Regions from separate parts of the Rhodococcus sp. WB9 genome, predicted to be linked through region 2. Evidence: riboswitches for the same ligand, from Rfam matches in the RefSeq annotation. Region 2 holds a riboswitch; the other holds the start of a gene.
The links. Region 2 has a riboswitch for cyclic di-AMP ahead of FND50_RS07565 (transglycosylase family protein). Riboswitches for the same ligand answer to the same signal wherever they lie in the genome.

Region 1: another riboswitch for cyclic di-AMP. It lies ahead of FND50_RS23600 (NlpC/P60 family protein); the one in region 2 lies ahead of FND50_RS07565 (transglycosylase family protein).

Annotation. Positions count from the first base shown of each region.
Region 1 is NZ_CP041769.1:5,085,257-5,088,655, reverse strand. Features, by position in the region: gene FND50_RS23605 (DEDD exonuclease domain-containing protein) at 1-771, opposite strand, end outside; cyclic di-AMP (ydaO/yuaA leader) riboswitch at 1,228-1,392, shown strand; gene FND50_RS23600 (NlpC/P60 family protein) at 1,407-1,952, shown strand; gene FND50_RS23595 (C40 family peptidase) at 2,332-3,384, shown strand.
Region 2 is NZ_CP041769.1:1,577,154-1,580,552, reverse strand. Features, by position in the region: gene FND50_RS07585 (DUF2771 domain-containing protein) at 1-180, shown strand, start outside; gene FND50_RS07580 (cold-shock protein) at 245-655, opposite strand; gene FND50_RS07575 (hypothetical protein) at 809-1,048, shown strand; gene FND50_RS07570 (YccF domain-containing protein) at 1,079-1,456, shown strand; cyclic di-AMP (ydaO/yuaA leader) riboswitch at 1,691-1,904, shown strand; gene FND50_RS07565 (transglycosylase family protein) at 1,913-2,494, shown strand; gene FND50_RS07560 (hypothetical protein) at 2,562-2,750, opposite strand; gene FND50_RS07555 (helicase-associated domain-containing protein) at 2,811-3,399, shown strand, end outside.

The DNA of each region.
Region 1 (3,399 bases), 3.5 Mb from region 2:
GGAGCCGGTGAAGTAGTTGCGCACCCGCCGGCGCAGATCGGTCGCCGTGCCGACGTAGAGGACCTCGTCGGACGGTCCGCGGAACAGGTAGACGCCGGGAGCGTGGGGGAGATGGCTTGCGAGTGAGCGTTTCGCCCGCTGGTGTGAGGAGACGTCGGGCAGGTAGTCGACGAGCTCGGTGAGACTGTGCACCCCCTGATTGCCGACCCTCGCGATCAGGGCGTGCAGGACGTCGACGGTGGCACGGGCGTCGTCGAGTGCCCGGTGGGTCGGAGTGGTCCCGACGTCGAACAGCCGGGCCAGCGACGACAGCTTGACGGACGGCGCTTCGTCGCGGCTGAGGACGCGCCTGGCCAGTTTGACGGTGCAGAGCACGGTGAACTTGGGCCAGGGGGTGTCGGTGGCGGACGCCGCGGCTTTGAGGAATCCCGTGTCGAACGGGGCGTTGTGCGCGACGAGCACGGCCCCGCGTGCGAACTCCAGGAACGCCGGCAGAACTCGCTCGATTCGCGGGGCGTCGATCACCATGGCGGTGGTGATGCCGGTGATCTCCACGATGTGCGGCGGGATGGACCGTCCCGGGTCGACGAGAGTGGCCATTTCGGCGATCACCTCGCCTCCGCGGATCTTCACGGCGCCGATCTCGGTGATGGCGTCCTCACCCGGCCGTGCACCGGTGGTCTCGAGATCGACCACCACGAACGTGGTGTCCCGCAGTGGGGTGTCGAGGTCGTCGAATCTCAGCTGTTCGGGTACACCGGGAACACTCACGGATCGGAGCGTATGGACGGGCACCGACAGAACCGCCCGGAGAGCCCGGAGAGACGAGGATCACACTGCCCGTCTCGGGCGGCGGTCGCGGGCGGTGCGAGGGGCGGCCGCGGGGCCGCGAACGAGGGATTCGCATGGTGCGGCGGTCGGTTGCGGCGGGTCCGGCGCGTGCCGCGGGTTCGGTCCGCGGCACCCCGTTGAACAGCAGGAACACGGTGTGGGGAGAAATCGGGGAGTCGTGAGGGTCCGCGAAATGCCCACTCCCGCTGACGGAAAGAGATCGGAAACAAACCGCTTGTTATCCAGTCGTTACCGAATGTGGGTATCGCGCGCCCGCAAAGCCGGAATCGGCCCAAACGGACACTTTCCGCGTGTTCCGGTCGACATCCGGGTATTCCATTTCGTAACCTTCCTGAGACCTAGCGGAGTCTCGCAGCCCCAACACCGGGGCAGCATCGCTAGTCACCGCCTAATCGGCCACTCGCGAGAGCGGTCGTACCGGGAACCCAAGTTTCTACTGGGGTGAATCCCGCCGGGACGTCCTCACGCACCGGTGGGTAGGGCTGATCTTCCCAGCCCGAACCCGTCAGCTAACTCGGTCGGCGGATGAATGGAAGAAACGGAGTACCCCTTTCGTGGCGTCACAAGTTTCCAAGCGGAATGTGCGACGGGCAGTCGTCGCCGGCGCGCTCGCAGTCGGAGCGCTCACCGCTACCGCGGCCCCCGCGGCCGCAGATCCCGTCACCATCCCCGGAGTCGGAACCTTCGAGATCCCGGGTGTCGTCATCCCGCAGATCCCCGGTGTCCCGAACCTCCCCGCGCCCCCGGCGCCGGCCAGCACCGCAGGTGACAAGGCCGTTCAGGCCGCTCAGACCAAGCTCGGCTCGCCGTACGTCTACGGCGCCGCCGGCCCCAACTCGTTCGACTGCTCCGGCCTGGTGCAGTGGGCGTTCAAGCAGGCCGGACTGAACCTGCCGCGCACCAGCTACGCGCAGGCAGCGGCAGGCACTCCCGTGTCGCAGTCCGATCTCCGCCCCGGCGACGTGGTCTCCTTCTACGGCGGATCGCACTCGGGCATCTACGCCGGCAACGGCAACGTGATCCACGCCTCCACCGAGGGTCAGCCCGTCAAGTTGGCGCCCATCGCGTCCATGCCTTTCGACGGCGCACGCCGCTACTGATCCACACACGAGGCGAGGCATCCACCGAGTCGAGGGCGGGGATGCACGGGGTAGCTTCGTAGGATCTCGCACGACCACCGAGGGTGGGTTCGAATCACGATTCGAACCCACCCTCGATGTCGTTGTGCCCCAGGCAGACAGCGAGTCGTCCACTCGCCGGGTGGTCCCCGCCACCCGTTCGTGACATGGGTGGACACAAACGTATGCCATTCCGTAACCTATCCGAGACCTTGCGAAGTCTTGTCGCGCCAACCGGGCGGCAACGCGGGTCACCACCGCTTCGGCACTCCACGGTCGCCTCGGCCGCGGAAATCCCTGAGCCGCGCACCGGACACCCGACCCGGCTGGTGGAGATCGACGATCGGAGAACTGCATTTCCGTGGCCTCACACAAGATGAAGCGCTCCCTGGGCAGCGTGCTGACAGCCGGCGTGCTGTCGGTGGCGCTCGTGTCGCTGCCCGCGATCCAGGCGGGTGCAGACCCGGTCACCACCAACCCGACCGAAGCGCTGACGAAGCTCGGTGACCTGTCCCGGCAGTCCGAGCAGACGTCGGAAGCACTCCACAACGCGCAGATCGATCTCGAGGCCAAACAGTCGGTGCAACGCGACGCCGACGCCAAGCTTGCGGCCGACCAGGGTGTGCTCGACGCCGCCAACGCGCGCGTCGCCGTCTTCCAGCCCGTGGTGAACAAGCTCGCCACCGCCAACTACCAGGGCGCACGGACCAATCGCCTCTTCGCCGTGATGGTGAGCGATTCGCCGCAGCAACTCCTCGACCAGATGTCCGCTCTGGACGCCATCTCCAACGACACCCGCAATCAGGTCGCCCAATTCCAATCGGCCACGTCGGAAGCCACCGAGGCGGCCGAGGCGTCGAAGAAGTCCGCTGATGCCGCGCGGTCCGCGACCGAGCAGGCCAAAGCCGTGAGCGACGACCTGCAACGCAAACAGAGCGACCTGCAGGCGCAGATCGCCGACGTGATCAAGGCATTCGGAGATCTCACCGGCGCCGAACGCGACCAGCTGGCGGGGACGCCCTTCCCGCCCGGCTTCGACCCGAACACGATCCTCGCGCACCTCACCCCCGGCTCGGGCACGAGCGCACTGCAGGCAGGCATGACCCGCATCGGCGACCCGTACGTGTGGGGCGCCACCGGTCCGGACGAATTCGACTGCTCGGGACTCGTCGTGTGGGCGTACAAGCAGATCGGCAAGACGCTGCCGAGGTCCAGTCAGGCGCAGGCCAGCGGCGGCACCCCGGTGTCCCGCGACGCCCTGCAGCCCGGCGACGTCGTCCTCTTCTACAACGACGCGTCCCACGTCGGCCTCTATGCTGGAAACGGCAACATTCTCCACGCCTCGACGTTCGGTGTTCCGGTGAAGATCGAGTCGATGGCGAAGTTCCCCTTCTACGGGGCGCGCCGCTACTGACGGCGACCGTCCGAC
Region 2 (3,399 bases):
GCGTCGGGACAGGTCGTCGTCCAGGAACAGGCCCACCGCGCCGGCGAGACCCGCGCCGTGACCGTGCCCTCCTCGGAGGACCTGCAGCTGGCCGGCGTCGAGATCCAGCTCCCGTCCGCCGTCATCGACGAGCAGGGGCTCACGCAGGCCCGGGCCGCCTGGTCGATCAAGACCGCCTAGAACGACCTGCTCACGACGAAGGCCCCCGCGCCGAAGCGCAGGGGCCTTCTCGTCGTTCTTCGAATCAGCTGTCGAGCTCGCGCGCGACGGCGCGGACCACCTCGGAGATGCGCTGGGCGGTCTTGCGGTCCGGGTACTTGCCCTTGCGCAGGTCGGGCTGGACCTTCGCCTCGAGCAGCGTGATCATGTCCTCGACCATGCCGTGGAGTTCGTCCGGCGTGTGCTTCTTGGCGGACGGCTCCTTACGCGCGGCATTCTGACGCAGCGACGGCGCCGGGTCGAGCACCTTCAGGCTCAGAGCCTGGGGGCCGCGTCGACCGGCGGCCATGCCGAACTCGACACGCTGGCCGGCCTTGAGGCCCTCGACGCCCTCGGGAAGCGCGGACGAACGCACATAGACGTCCTCCCCTTCTTCCTGCGACAGAAAGCCGAAGCCCTTTTCGACGTCGTACCACTTCACCTTGCCGGTCGGCACCGCGTTCACCCGCTCATCACTTGGAGTGCAGTTGGTTGCACTTGGTATGCAAAACAGCGCGCCCCACCTCTGGTGCGGGACGCGCAGTGCCCACAGTCTACCTTGCACAGACCCCCTCCGGCATCCGGGTTTCCAGGCACTATCGTTGCTGGTGTGGCCCACGAACCGACTCCTTCGAGCACTCCTCAGACACCCCGGAGGGGCGACGGACTCCTGCGCGTCGCACTCGCCCTCTTCGCGATCGGCTTCGTCGCGATCGTGGCGATCTTCCTGACCCCGGTGCTCTCCGATTCCGAACCGGGTCTCGTTCTCTATCTCATCGCCCTGGCGTGCCCGATCGGCTTCCTTCTCGGAATCGTCGCGGCACTGAGGCAGGGCCGACGCTCGCGCTGACACATCCGACCACCGACCGATGGGACGATCATGAGAATTCTGCTCAACATCATCTGGCTGATCTTCGGCGGTCTGTGGCTGGCGCTGGGGTACTTCGTCGCCGGAATCCTCTGCTGCATCCTGATCATCACGATCCCGTTCGGCATCGCGTCGTTCCGGGTCGGCGTCTACGCACTGTGGCCGTTCGGCAAGACGGTGGTCGACAAGCCGACGGCCGGTGTGGCCTCGCTGATCGGCAACGTCATCTGGTTCGTCATCGCTGGTCTGTGGCTCGCGATCGGGCACGTCGTCACGGCAATCGCCATGGCGATCACGATCATCGGTATCCCGCTCGCGGTCGCGAATCTCAAGATGATTCCCATCTCGCTCATGCCTCTCGGCAAGGACATCGTCGACGCGCCCCAGTGATGTGAGCTTCCTCACATAACGGCCCGGTAACGGAAGGGCAACGGCTCGGCGATACACGCGTCTTGTCGCCACTAGCTGGGAAGAGTTCCCGGGCGCCCAATGAGGCCCCGCAACAGGCGAAGACACTCCGCGTTATCAAATGGTGACACTGCGGCCTCGGCCCGTTACCGTCGTCACCGGCCGAGGAAACATCGGCCACATCCGGCCCGCCGCGCCAAGCCTCGTCCCGCGGGTACCGGAGTCCCGACGAAGCATTCCAGGGACGAGGACGGGGGACCCAAAGTCCTCCAGGGAACGCAAGTTCTCAGACGGACACCGGTCCGAATGTGCCTCGCACACTCGGATCTTGGGGTGAAGCCAGACCCTCTCCAGCCAGGAGAGGCGAGGCCGGGCGACCTCTCAGCCCGAACCCGACAGCTGACCTCGCAGGCGCGTGTGGAGAGGATCTCGACCACTATGAGCGGACGCCATCGCAAGCCCACCACCACCGGCCGCACCGTCGCCAAGGTCGCCGTCACCGGCGCCATCATGGGCGTCGCCGGAGCAGCCTTCTCGGGCACCGCGAACGCGGCACCCGACTCCGACTGGGACCGCCTCGCGCAGTGCGAGTCCGGCGGAAACTGGGGAATCAACACCGGAAACGGCTTCCAGGGCGGACTCCAGTTCTCCCCGAGCACCTGGAACGCACACGGTGGAACCCAGTACGCAGCCACCGCCAACCAGGCCTCGCGTGAAGAGCAGATCGTCGTCGCCGAGAAGGTCCTCGACTCCCAGGGCTGGGGCGCATGGCCGTCCTGCTCCTCGAGCCTCGGCCTGAGCAGCGCACCCACCCAGCGCACCGCCCCCGCAACCGTGCCCGAGGCCCCCGCGGCGCCGGCACTCCCCGACCTCACGGGCGGCGTCCCCAGCACCAACGGCACCTCGCAGTACGCCGGTGTCGTCGACAGCGCGATCGAGGCCGTCAAGGCTCAGGGCATCGCGATCGATCCGCAGATCCTGCAGCTCATCGACGCGAACAAGGGACTGCTCCCGCAGTAATCCCCCGCGATTCACAGAAGAGGGGCCCTGCACCGATCCGGTGCAGGGCCCCTCTTCTGTCGCATGGTCAGCGGTTGATCACCGTGTGCGGGTGCGCGTACGGCAACGACTCCGCCGGCAGCGGGAACTCGGTGTCCTCGCCGAACGGGGACAATCCGCCCGCACGGGTCGACGACAGTTCGGTCACGGCGTGATCTCCATCGGCGGTTTCGGGCCACCCTGGATCCACGTACTGCTTCTTCGAATTGTTAGCCACGGTGCCATTTTGACAGGAGCATTCGGCGACGTACAGCCCAGGTCTCTAATCTGATAGTCGATGACCGACACCGACGACACCATCGCGAGCACCAACGGCACCGCAGCCTCGTCCCGCGGCGCCGCGACCCTCGCGGACTGGCTGGCCGCGCGCAGCGACGCCGAACTGACGGATCTGCTCCGCAAGCGCCCCGACCTGGCGGTTCCTCCGCCCGCCACGATCGTCGTCCTCGCCGGTCGCGCCGAACAGCGGGCATCGGTGGCCCGCGCGGCCGACAACCTGACGTCGCTGGACTTCGGCATCCTCGAACTCCTGGCGCTGGAACGGGCCGACGAGATCGCCGTGCCGCGGGCCACGCTGCAGGACGCGGTGGGCTCGCGGGCGACGAAGAAGACCGTCGACGCCACGCTGGACGGCCTGCGGTCCGTCGGGATCGTCTGGGGTGACAAGACGTCGCTGCGCATCGTTCCCGCCGTCGTGGCCACCATCCCGTGGCGGGTCGGGCGCAGCGCCGAACCCTTCGAGACGCTCGACGAGCCGGGGATCACGGCCGCGCTGGCCGGACTGCAGAGCGTCGAGCGGGACATCCTCGAGACCCTGTCGAAGTCGAGTTCGATCGGACGCACGCGGGACGCAGCGCCCGGAACAC